Regions from separate parts of the Bacillus sp. FJAT-53060 genome, predicted to be linked through region 1. Evidence: predicted binding sites of a transcription regulator. Region 1 holds the regulator's gene; the other holds the start of a gene.

The links. Region 1 encodes NrdR, which represses ribonucleotide reductase genes. Its sites were predicted from a motif close to AACACNATATATNGTGTT; they were not measured.
Region 2: a site for NrdR is predicted at 2,674-2,691, ahead of nrdI (class Ib ribonucleoside-diphosphate reductase assembly flavoprotein NrdI). Genes of this name have one in related genera too.

The regions. Positions count from the first base shown of each region.
Region 1 covers NZ_JBAWSW010000002.1:131,656-137,977, reverse strand. Annotated here, with positions in the region: gene WAX46_RS02130 (replication initiation and membrane attachment family protein) at 1-787, opposite strand, end outside; gene nrdR (transcriptional regulator NrdR) at 890-1,348, opposite strand; partial or broken gene WAX46_RS02120 (cytosolic protein) at 1,353-1,715, opposite strand; gene speD (adenosylmethionine decarboxylase) at 1,900-2,280, opposite strand; gene WAX46_RS02110 (glyceraldehyde-3-phosphate dehydrogenase) at 2,516-3,538, opposite strand; gene coaE (dephospho-CoA kinase) at 3,710-4,312, opposite strand; gene ytaF (sporulation membrane protein YtaF) at 4,326-4,958, opposite strand; gene mutM (DNA-formamidopyrimidine glycosylase) at 5,134-5,967, opposite strand; gene polA (DNA polymerase I) at 5,995-6,322, opposite strand, start outside.
Region 2 covers NZ_JBAWSW010000025.1:31,152-37,473, reverse strand. Annotated here, with positions in the region: gene WAX46_RS10540 (YmaF family protein) at 55-453, shown strand; gene miaA (tRNA (adenosine(37)-N6)-dimethylallyltransferase MiaA) at 522-1,478, shown strand; gene hfq (RNA chaperone Hfq) at 1,504-1,725, shown strand; gene WAX46_RS10520 (hypothetical protein) at 2,257-2,469, shown strand; gene nrdI (class Ib ribonucleoside-diphosphate reductase assembly flavoprotein NrdI) at 2,735-3,127, shown strand; gene nrdE (class 1b ribonucleoside-diphosphate reductase subunit alpha) at 3,087-5,189, shown strand; gene nrdF (class 1b ribonucleoside-diphosphate reductase subunit beta) at 5,207-6,187, shown strand; gene WAX46_RS10500 (hypothetical protein) at 6,272-6,322, shown strand, end outside.

The sequences.
Region 1 (6,322 bases):
TTGAGATCATCTGATCCGGTCCACAAGCGCTTGCTACAATATTTTGCATTTGCAGCGGGGTGATGCCATATACAATGGCTAACTTCTTAATCGTCTCTTTCACCTGCCTTGTCAAAGCCTTTCTTGGAATCATCATGTTAGACATGCCCGCTAACAATAGATCAAAGTCAAAAGATTCGTCTGAAAGCGGTGCCGGCTGAGCAGATCCAACGGTCACATATTCATAGCCCTGTTCAAGCGATGATGCTTGATTGATTTCTTCTGTCATCTTGCGTTCGCTTGGCTGCAATACGTGAAAGACTTCTTCAAACGACCGTGAAATGTTTTTAGCTTCTGCAGGAGCACCTGGATAAGAAAAATAATCACGAAGCTGTGTATATTTTGCTTTCTCTACACGATGATATAAAAGGACATTCAGCATACCGTCTTGGAAAAACTCATCTGGTCTTAGCGGTGGCACGAGCTCATACGTAAACAGTCTGCCCTCTTCCGTTTCCTGTTCATATGTGCGTAGTAAGCCGATCGCTTCTAGCTTTAAACGTTCCTCAAAAATATCATTTAAATTCGTTTGCAGCATCACCATGAGCTGCCTATGAGGTGCGGGCTTTCCCCACATACGATTTTGTTCTAGCTCTCCCCACAGCGTCATGTATAAGCTGAAAGCGGACATGCCAATAAGCGGCTGATATAAAAGAGTGATGAGCTGTCGATCGATGTCACCGAGCAATGAAGCGCTTTTGACGACATACGGATCGACGGCTAGCACTTCCTTCCAATGCTCTGTCATATGCTGATCCTCCCCCCTGAATGCGATTGTTTCCATTGTACACTCTTTTTGCGTTTTACGCTTTACGCAGGAAAAAGAGCATGAAGAATCTTCAGCTCTTTTTTAACGTTCTTTTTTTAATAAATCTTTTAATTCATCAATAAATACATTGATATCTTTAAATTGCCGGTATACTGAGGCAAACCGAACGTAAGACACTTCATCAATTTTCGCCAGCTCGTCCATCACCATTTCACCAACAAGCTCGCTTTTTACTTCTGACATACCTTGATTACGCAATTCTTTTTCGATGTTAAAGCAGACATCTTCCAGCTGCTTTAAGGCGACAGGACGCTTTTCACACGCTTTGATGAGTCCTCTTAACATCTTTTCTCGGCTAAATTCCTCTCGTATACCTTCTTTTTTGACCACAATAAGCGGCAATTCTTCTAATTTTTCAAACGTCGTAAAGCGGTATTGACAGCTTTCGCACTCTCTTCTACGACGGATGGATTTCCCTTCATCTACTGGTCTTGAATCAAGCACCCTTGTACCAAGGTGCTGACATGTAGGACATTTCATTTCATCAGCTCCGATCTATTCTTGCAAGTTGTTTGTCTAGTTCTTCATAAAGGGACATAACGGTTTTTTGACTATAGCCAAAGTCTGTTGGCAGGGCCGTTCTGTTGTTACATTAAAATCAACAGCTGTTTCAAAAGGACGAATTGAAATGACAGTCGCCACGAGAAAGGTTTTTTTCGGCATTCGTATATTTGCGCTGATTTCACCTCGTTCTGCTGAAACAGATGTCACTTGATACGTTTCGGGATCCACCGCTTGGAAAACTTGTGAATTTGTAGTAACGGCTTTTCAGCTCTGACACTGGATGATGGTTAGACGTTTCCGTATGATTTGAAATGAATTGCTTTAACTTTTGTCCTAAAGTCATACATGTATCCACTTTGTCTTTACGCCTCTTCTTTATTTTATAAAAAAAACCTTTGTTTTCCTAGAACAAAAGTATAGACAAGTAGGGGAATGTTGGGTGTAGTATATGAAACAAATATAAAAAGGAGCATAACACAAAGGCATTCGATGCTTTTGGCCAGCTCCCATTGCAATCTTTTTTATGTTTACAGTGCTTTGACTTTCGCCTGTTTCACTTGTACAGGTCCCATGCCTCGAGGAATTTCGATGTTTTCCCTTGTTTCAGCACCTAGTTCATCTCCGATATGATCTGCTGCAATATTCGGATCTAGGTCGCCACAAGTATAAACATCTATGCTCGCATAACCATGTTCAGGAAAGCTGTGAATTGTCAGATGAGATTCAGAAATAATGACAACTCCACTTACTCCTTGAGGCGCAAATTTGTGAAAAGCAACCTCTCTTACCTCAGCTCCTGATTTCAAAGCTGAATTTACAAACGTTTTTTCAATAAAATCCATGTCGTTGAGTTTATCACAGTCGCATCCCCATAGCTCGGAGATAACGTGACGTCCGATTGTTTCCATCATGGACCCCCCTTAAACAAGAATGAAAGAGTGAAGTTCTAAGCAGCCGGACCGGACATATACCACGGGGGAAAGTTAGTCCTAAGAGGTCCTAACCCTTTAAGTATACCCGAATGAGTCTGCGAACAAGAAGTTCACGAAAAATAGTATACTTTGTTTAGACCCATTTTGCAACCTGTGTTTTTAGTGGGATCTTCTCTCATTTCTTTGAAAAGGGACGTTCATCTTCTTCATTTCAAACAGCAGATAGCTCTTTCATCTTCGAGCCAACAAACTTCACAAGATCAACCACTCTGCATGAATACCCCCATTCATTGTCATACCATGCCAGGACTTTCACTTTTCTACCTTCCATCACCATCGTTGTGAGTCCATCAACGACAGCTGAATAAGGATTTGTGTTAAAGTCTGTTGAGACAAGCGGTTCCTCTGTGTAATCCAATATGCCTCTAAGAGATGTTTTAGATGCATTTGAGAAGGAAGCATTTACCTCTTCTGCTGTGACCTCTTTTTTCAAATCGACCACAAGATCAACCATCGACACATTTGAGACAGGCACACGTAGTGCAAGCCCATGCAGTTTTCCTTTCATATGAGGAAGCACTAAAGAAAGCGCTTTAGCCGCACCCGTCGTTGTTGGAATGATGGACTGAGCACACGCTCTTGCCCGGCGTAGATCCTTGTGCGGGTTGTCGATATTTTTCTGATCATTTGTATAAGCATGAACTGTTGTCATTAAGCCGTTGTCGATACCAAATTCATCATCTAACAACTTGACAACTGGAGCTAAACAGTTTGTTGTACAAGATGCGTTTGAAATAATGACGTGCTTTTCAGGATCAAGATCATCCTCATTCACACCCATAACAATCGTGATGTCTTCGTTTTTACCTGGAGCTGTTAAAACGACTTTTTTCGCTCCGGCATCTATATGGCCCATCGCTTGATCTTTTGAATTAAATTTACCAGTTGCTTCTATGACGATATCAATTCCAAGCTCTCCCCACGGAAGCTGCCTTGGGTTTCTGTTATTTAGCAAAAACACTCTTTTTCCATTCACAATCAAAGCGTCATCTTCTGCAGTTACATCGCCTTCGTAACGTCCATGATTTGTGTCATATTTAATTAAATGGGCTAGCGTTTCGGCAGGATAGCTTGCGTTAATCGCTACAATTTGAATTTGATCATCAAGCATTGCTTTTCTGAAGACCATGCGTCCAATTCTGCCAAACCCATTGATCGCTGCTTTTACTTTCATGAACAGGTCACTCCTCTATTATATGTTATACTCAATAAATCCATATATGAAATTAGTATATCACATTAGATTGTAATTGCCAGTATATAAACATATATTTTCTAAAAAGGGCTGATCTTTTCAAAGAAAAGAAGAAAAAGCATAAAAAAAGAAGAGTACGTGTATGTACTCTTACTCTGTATGTTCCCATTCGTTTAATATGTTCTGTAATTGTTTTCTGATAAAAGCCAAGTCTTTTGTGTTTACTATGACGCGGTCTGCTTTTTTACATTTCTCCTCAAGCGGCTGCTGGGCACGAATACGATTTAGCGCTTCTTCCTCGCTGAGGTCGTTTCGCTTCATGAGTCGTGATAGCTGCAATTCAGGCGTTGTGTACACGACGATGATCCGGTCGACGAGATTCTCCAGCTGACTCTCGAATAAAAGCGGGATATCAAGCACAATAAAGGTTTCTTGCTGATTGATCCCTTCGTCTCGCCGCTTGAGCATTTCCTTTCTCACCTCAGGATGAACAATGGCATTCAACTGTTTTCTTTTCTCTTCATCAGAAAAAATGATCGCTCCAAGCTGCTGCCGGTTCAATTCACCATTTGGCAGGAGGACATCCTCACCGAAGGTTTGAAAGATATGTTGAAGAGCTGGCGTTCCTTTAGAAACAGCTTCTTTTGCAATGACATCTGCATCCACAACCCGGATGCCCTGCTCTTTTATCACCTGCGAGACTGTGCTTTTTCCACTAGCAATCCCGCCTGTTAAACCAATGACGATCGTCAATCTATTTCCTCCTCTACAGCTTCCATACGCCAATTAAAATGAGCAATAGCCCTGGTAAGCATGCGAGTTTATCGATCCAGCGCCAGTTTGACAAATAATGTCCAGCACGCAGCCCAATACACACAAAAAGGGAGCTCATCACTGCCACCGTGATACTCATCATAATTGGAGAAAAGCCTAGAATCGCTGCGCCAATCCCTGCGCCAAATGCATCAATGGATAAAGCAATCCCAAGGAGCACCGCTTCTATTCCATTAATTGTACCAGAACGATCAATGTCTGCACTTGTAGGCTTACGTAAAATTTGGATGACAAGCCCGAGAGACTGCACTTCTACATTGAGCAGTGTTTTTTCATGAAGGAGCATGTCACGATCTTTTGCTGGTTTGTAAAATTGATACAAGACCCAAAGACCAATGGCGATCAAAATCCCTCCACCAAGTTTATCTGTCACTGAGACAGGGAGGAAAGTTGTAAGCAGGCTACCAATCAGCATGGAAATGAGCAGCACAATCCCTGAACAGCATGCAATAATGACAATGGCTTTAAATGGAATTCTCATTTTTCGAAGACCATACGTAAAGCCGACAGAAAAGCTGTCAATGCTGACTGCAATAGCTAAAAACAGAAGCGAAAACGAAATCATACCTGAACTCTTCCTTTCTGTTCATGCAACAATGATCAAGAGTCTCTAGGCGTTCTCAGACTCTTCTTCACTATATGAAGAGCAGGTGGGCTGTGTGTCAGTCTACACCTTGCTGAAAAAAGAATGTTTTTTATCGTATGCATGACAAAAAGGAAGCATGCTGATAGGTTCTCCTTTATAGAGGCTGTTTTTGGCAGGTCACACAAAAATGGGTCCCGCGCCCTCCAACAACCGTTTTCTCAATGATACTTCCGCATGTCTGGCAAGGCTCTCCCCGCCGGTCATATACGAGAAGCTGCAATTGAAATGTTCCAATATCGCCTTGTGAATTAATATAGGAGCGAATCGTGCTTCCTCCCGCATCAACTGCCACTTGAAGCGTGTCAATAATATGCTTGTGGAGCACCTTGCAAGATTCAAGGCTTAGCTGATTGGCTTTTGTTTCTGGGTATATCCCTGACTTAAAAAGGACTTCATCTACATATATATTACCAAGCCCCACAACAATCTTTTGATCAAGTAAAGCCGTTTTGACAGCGCGGGAGGTCTTCTTCAATTGCTCCCATAAATACTCTGGTGTAAATGATTCTGAAAAAGGCTCATATCCCAGCTGTGATAGTGGGAGTTCTTTTTCTTCCTCACCTGAGTGAAATAAATGCATCGTGCCAAATTTACGTACATCATGGTACCGAAGCTCTGTACCATCTGTAAACGTAAAGACAACGTGTACGTGTTTATCATAAGGCTCATTTGCTTCATGAACACGGTATTTTCCTTCCATCCTTAAATGGGAGACCATTACGTAATGTTCTAAATAAAAGAGTAAAAACTTCCCTCTTCTTTCAATGGTTTGTATGGTTTCTCCTACCATCCTTCTTGCGAACTCCTCCGGTTCCCCAGGACGTTTGATGATATTTGGCCATTTGATATCGACCGTTTCAATCATTTTTCCTTTGACTAACCCATTAAGAGTGCGCCGGACGGTTTCAACTTCTGGTAATTCCGGCATGCTCCTCGCTCCTTTTTCTCTCTCTATTTATTTTGCGTCGTACCAAGATGGGCCTGAAGCAAAATCGACTTTTAGCGGTACATCGAGCTGAAGTGCGTTTTCCATTACTTCAGGGACAATTTTTTCTAGTATGGCGATTTCTTCTTTCGGTGCTTCGAAGATCAGTTCATCGTGCACCTGCAATAAAAGATTAGCCTGCAGGTTCTCTTCTTTTAGCTTTTGCACCATATCAATCATTGCTTTTTTAATGATATCTGCGGCACTGCCTTGAATCGGTGTGTTCATCGCCGTTCTTTCAGCAAAGCTTTTGATGTTAAAATTACGGCTTGTGATATCTGGAATATATCGTCTACGC
Region 2 (6,322 bases), on a different contig from region 1:
CTAATTGCACACATGTGTTTGGGTGAACGCCTATTATAAGGGGGAATGGTAAAAATGGGCCTGTATCCGTCTGATTGGGCTAAATGTCCGCCTCACGCTCATGTATATAAAGCACGAACAGATGTGACAGAAGAGCATTATCACCTAATCGAAGGTATATCTGAGCCTGTGAATGGAAGCAACACCGACCAGCATACTCATTTTTACCAAGGGGTCACATCTTTTGAAAGGGGGCATTACCATAGATATTACGGCATCACAGGGCCTGCTATCCCAAGAGTGGATGGGACGCATTATCACGAAATTCAGGAAGTCACGTTTCCTGCCTACACAGATGCTGTCCCCATCCAGTACGGAGGTGTGGTCTATAGTGCAGATGAACGGCCAACGCATAAGCACCGTTTAAAAGGAAAGACATATGAAGTTGTCGGAAATGAACCACTCGGCTGGTGACGGGAGTATATAGGAGAGAAAGAGAAGTTATGCTATACTGTAGGCAGTTTGTAAAAGAGAGTGATGTTATGAAAAAAGCAAAACAACCAATTATTGTGCTAGTAGGTCCGACGGCTGTTGGCAAAACAAAGCTGAGCATTGATATAGCCAAAGCATTTCATGGAGAAATCATCAGCGGGGATTCTATGCAGATTTATAAAGGAATGGATATTGGAACAGCTAAAATCACCCGAGAAGAAATGAATGGCATCCCGCACCATTTAATTGATATTAAACAGCCGAATGAATCATTTTCTACAGCTGAATTTCAGCAGCTTGTCCGATTGAAAATCAAAGAGATTGCCGCTAGAGGGAAAATACCTATGATTGTCGGTGGAACAGGCCTGTATATCCAATCTGTTTTATATGATTACACGTTTACTGATGAGAAAAGTGATCCTGCTTTTAGAAAAGAGATGACGCTGTTTGAAAAGCAGAATGGACCGCTTCAGCTGCATGAAAAGCTAAAGGCAGTAGATCCTGACGCTGCAAAAGCAATCCATCCGAATAATGTACGCCGCGTGATTCGTGCGCTAGAGGTCATACATACAACTGGTCAGAAAATCTCTGAGATTCAAAACGGGCATCAAGAAGTTCCTCTTTATGACACAGCCTTCATTGGGCTGAAGATGGATCGAGAGCTTTTGTACCAGCGCATTCATCAAAGAATTGATATGATGTTAGATGAAGGCTTAATAGAAGAAGTGAGCGCGTTATATCAATGTGGTTTGAAGGACTGTCAGTCTGTTCAAGCGATTGGTTATAAAGAACTGTACGCCTATTTTCAAGGTTACTGCTCACTTGATGAAGCCATCGAGCAATTAAAGAAAAATTCCCGAAGATATGCGAAACGTCAGTTTACGTGGTTCCGTAATAAAATGGATGTCACTTGGTTTGATATGACACCACCTTGCCACTTTTCAGACAAAAAAGATGAAATTTTTGCATATATAGCAGGAAAGCTTGGACTTAAAGCGAAACTGTAGTTATCAGAATCAAGGAGGACGAAACATGAAACCGATTAATATTCAGGACCAATTTTTGAATCAGATCCGCAAAGACAATACATTTGTCACAGTATTTTTACTGAATGGCTTTCAGCTTCGCGGTCAATTGAAGGGATTTGACAATTTCACAGTGCTGCTTGAAACAGAAGGGAAGCAGCAACTTATTTATAAACATGCCATTTCTACATTTACGCCTCAAAAAAATGTGAATCTAGAAATAGAATAGGACCAATTTTGTCACCAATAGCCTCATGCATCTGCGAATAAACCGGCCGGAACCCGCTACGTTTTTTGTCAGTGCAGAGGGGCTATTTTGCATGCCGTGAAACCTTTCTGTCCATGTTGCGTAGGATTCCTTATTGGACATTTGAAAAGGAGAGAATCTTTATAGAAAATGCAGACTTGAATTAAGAAGGATGAGAGTACTACTCCTATTGATCGGCATCGTTGTCTTATTTGGTTTGTGCGCCATCTCAAACATAGAAACGAGACAACGAGGAGGACGTCAAAGGCATTTTACGATCATCCGTTCAGCTAAAAAATAATCACTTTGCTATGGTGAAGGATGATGAAGTGCATGTGTATCGATTTGATGAATAAGAAGGGGAGCTTACTCTTATTACAACGAAGTACATAGATGAATGGGACGAATATGATGATGAGCTTGATGAAGAGTAGGCACTTAAATTTACAAATGAATGTGAAGTCGCTACACTATAATCATGTATCGGACATCTAGACAGAAAAGGATGAGTTCATGACACACAAAATTAAAATTAATCACTGGGAACAAACTTGTGAAGACGACTCCTGTCTCGAATATGGAACAAGTGTTTCCGTAAATGGGAAAGAATTAGTGAGACAAGCCTCAATCGTCTCTGCGCTTAAAGCTGTGCTAAAAGAATTAGATGTTGAAGTGGAAATAACAGAAGTGTCAGAAGATTTACAGTGCGATGCCTACAAAAAATAAAACAAAAAGTCTAGTCTACTAAGAGATTTTTTTTCGTGTTATGATAGATTTCGGTTTCAGTTGAATAGGGAGTAGGGCAGTCTATTTTTAAATCCTGCTCTGCTCTATTTATTTGAATGTACGAGTTCAGCTATGAATGTTCGGCTGGGTTGGTTGATTTTTTTCGTTTTTAATATCTATATGTTGTGTTTAAAAAAAACATAGTATACTATATATAGTGAATAACCGAATGATCAACAATACTAAAAACTAGGTCGTGATGGAATTGATTCAAATCGTATTTGATTCAAAAACAGGAAATGTTCAACGTTTTTTGGACAAGACCCCTTTTACAGACAAACGAAAATTGACTGGAGAAGAGTTTTTGGATACGCCGTTTATTCTCGTCACCTTTACGACAGGATTTGGACAAGTCCCTAGTACCACTCAGTCCTTTTTAGAGAAAAATGCGCACCTTTTACTAGGTGTAGCTGTGAGTGGCAACAAAGTGTGGGGAGATAATTTTGCAAAAAGTGCCGATACGATTTCTAAACAATATCAAGTTCCTATTTTGCACAGCTTTGAACTAAGTGGAACAAAAAGGGATGTTGAATTGTTTACAGAGGAGGTAGAAAGAATTGTCACAAAATCAGGTTCCAAAGTGGATACAATTAAATAACGAGATTATGATTCAAAAAGAAGGAAAGTTTCAGTTCGATAAGGACAAAGAAGCTGTACATAGTTATTTCGTAGATTATATTAATCAAAACACGGTCTTCTTTCACAATTTAGAAGAGAAGATTGATTACTTAATAGAAAATGACTACTATGAGGAAGAATTTATAAGACAATACAGCATGGCGGATATTAAAGAAGTATTCGATGCTGCTTATGCCAAAAAATTTAGATTCCCATCATTTATGAGTGCGTTTAAGTTTTACAACGATTATGCACTGAAAACAAATGATAAAAAGAAAATCCTTGAACGCTATGAAGACCGCATTTCGGTTGTGGCTCTTTTCTTTGCGGGCGGAGACAAACAGAAAGCAATTGAGTTTGTAGAGCTGATGATCAACCAGGAGTATCAGCCGAGTACACCAACATTCTTAAACGCTGGTCGTAAACGGCGCGGTGAGCTAGTGAGCTGCTTCTTGCTTGAAGTGAATGACTCATTAAACGATATTTCAAGAGCGATTGATATCTCCATGCAGCTTTCTAAACTAGGCGGCGGCGTCAGCTTGAATCTTTCAAAGCTTCGTGCAAAAGGTGAAGCGATCAAAGATGTAGAAAACGCCACAAAAGGTGTCGTAGGCGTCATGAAACTTCTTGATCATGCATTCAGGTATGCAGATCAAATGGGACAAAGACAAGGATCAGGCAGTGCCTACCTCAATATTTTCCACAGAGATATCAATGATTTCTTAGATACGAAAAAAATCTCTGCTGATGAAGATGTTCGTGTTAAAACACTCTCCATCGGTGTTGTTATCCCAGACAAATTTATCGAGCTTGCAAGAGAAGATAAAACAGCTTACACTTTCTATCCACACACAGTTTATAAAGCATATGGACAGCATCTTGATGAGATGGACATGGAAGAAATGTATGACGAGCTTGTTGAAAACCCGAAAGTCAAAAAAGAAAAAGTCAATCCGAGAAAGCTTCTTGAAAAATTAGCTGTTCTGCGCTCAGAATCAGGCTATCCATATATCATGTTCCAAGATAATGTGAATAGAGAGCATGCACTGAACCATATTTCACGTGTGAAATTCTCTAACCTTTGCTCAGAAGTGCTTCAGGCTTCAGAGGTATCCTCTTACACGGACTATGATCAAGAAGATGAGATCGGTCTTGATATTTCTTGTAACCTCGGTTCCTTAAATATCATGAATGTCATGAAAAACAAGTCAATCGAAAAAACGGTTAAGCTTGCAACAGACTCACTAACACTTGTGTCCGAAACAACAGATATCCGCAATGCACCGGCCGTTAGAAAAGCGAACAAAGCGATGAAGTCAATTGGACTTGGTGCGATGAACCTTCACGGGTATTTAGCTCAAAACCAAATCGCCTATGAAAGTGAAGAAGCTAGAGATTTCGCTAATACGTTCTTTATGATGGTGAACTATTACTCTATTAAACGCTCAAGTGAGCTTGCAAAAGAAAAAGGAGAAACATTCCATCGTTATGAGGGCTCTGGATATGCAACTGGTGAGTACTTCAATAAATACGCGGAGAATGATTTCACACCAAAAACAGAAAAAGCGGCAGCACTATTTGAAGGTATGCACATTCCAACAAAAGAAGATTGGGCAACGCTTAAAGAATTTGTAGCGAAAAATGGCATGTACCATAGCTATAGATTATGTATTGCCCCAACAGGTTCAATTTCTTATGTTCAATCGGCAACGGCTTCGGTCATGCCGATTATGGAGCGTATTGAGGAGCGGACTTACGGAAACTCAAAGACGTACTACCCAATGCCGGGGCTGTCGCCGCAGAACTGGTTCTTCTATAAAGAAGCGTACGATATGGACATGTTTAAAGTGATAGATATGATCGCAACGATTCAGCAGCACGTCGACCAAGGTATCTCATTTACGTTGTTCCTAAAGGATACGATGACGACGCGTGACTTAAACCGCATTGATCTTTATGCACACCATAAAGGCATTAAGACACTTTATTATGCAAGAACGAAGGATACAGGGCAGGAAGGCTGTCTTTCTTGTGTTGTTTGATTAAAGGAGAGTTTAACGTGACAAAAATTTATGATGCAGCCAACTGGTCAAAACACGAAGACGATTTTACACAAATGTTTTACAACCAAAATGTGAAGCAGTTCTGGCTTCCTGAAGAGATTTCCTTAAACGGGGATCTCTTAACTTGGAAATATTTAGGTGAAGAAGAACGCGATACGTACATGAAGGTACTTGCTGGACTGACTTTACTTGATACAGAACAAGGAAATACAGGGATGCCGATTGTCGCAGAACATGTAGACGGCCATCAGCGTAAAGCCGTGTTGAACTTTATGGCGATGATGGAAAATGCGGTTCATGCGAAATCATACTCCAATATCTTCATGACGCTTGCACCAACTGAAACCATTAATGAAGTATTTGAATGGGTCAAGAAAAATAAATTTTTGCAAAAGAAAGCAGATATGATTGTAGGTCTATACCGTTCGATCCAAAAGGATGATCCTATTTCCTTATTTAAAGCAATGGTTGCTTCTGTTTATTTAGAAAGCTTCCTATTTTATAGCGGCTTTTACTACCCGCTTTATTTCTATGGACAAGGAAAGCTCATGCAAAGTGGTGAAATCATTAACTTGATTTTGCGCGATGAAGCGATTCACGGTGTGTACGTTGGATTATTAGCGCAAGAAATTTACAACAAACAAACACCTGAAGTGCAAAAAGAGCTATATGATTTCTCCATCGATCTGCTAAATGAGCTATATGAAAATGAACTTCATTACACTGAGGATATATATGACCAAGTCAATTTATCACATGATGTGAAGAAGTTCATTCGTTACAATGCCAATAAAGCGTTAATGAACCTTGGATTTGCTCCTTACTTTGAAGAAGAAGAGATTAATCCGATCGTATTGAACGGACTCAATACAAAAACAAAGTCACATGACTTCTTCTCAATGAAAGGGAACGGCTACAAAAAAGCAACAGTTGAGCCGTTAAAAGATGACGACTTCTTCTTTGGAGATGAATCATAAGTGATACGCAAAAGTCAAAACGCATCACTCGTTTTGGCTTTTTACCATTTCTTACAACGTGTTACATACTGGAGGTTATCGAACATGGGAAAAATGGATGAAATCATTTTAGTCGCACCGCGTAAACGTGTTTTC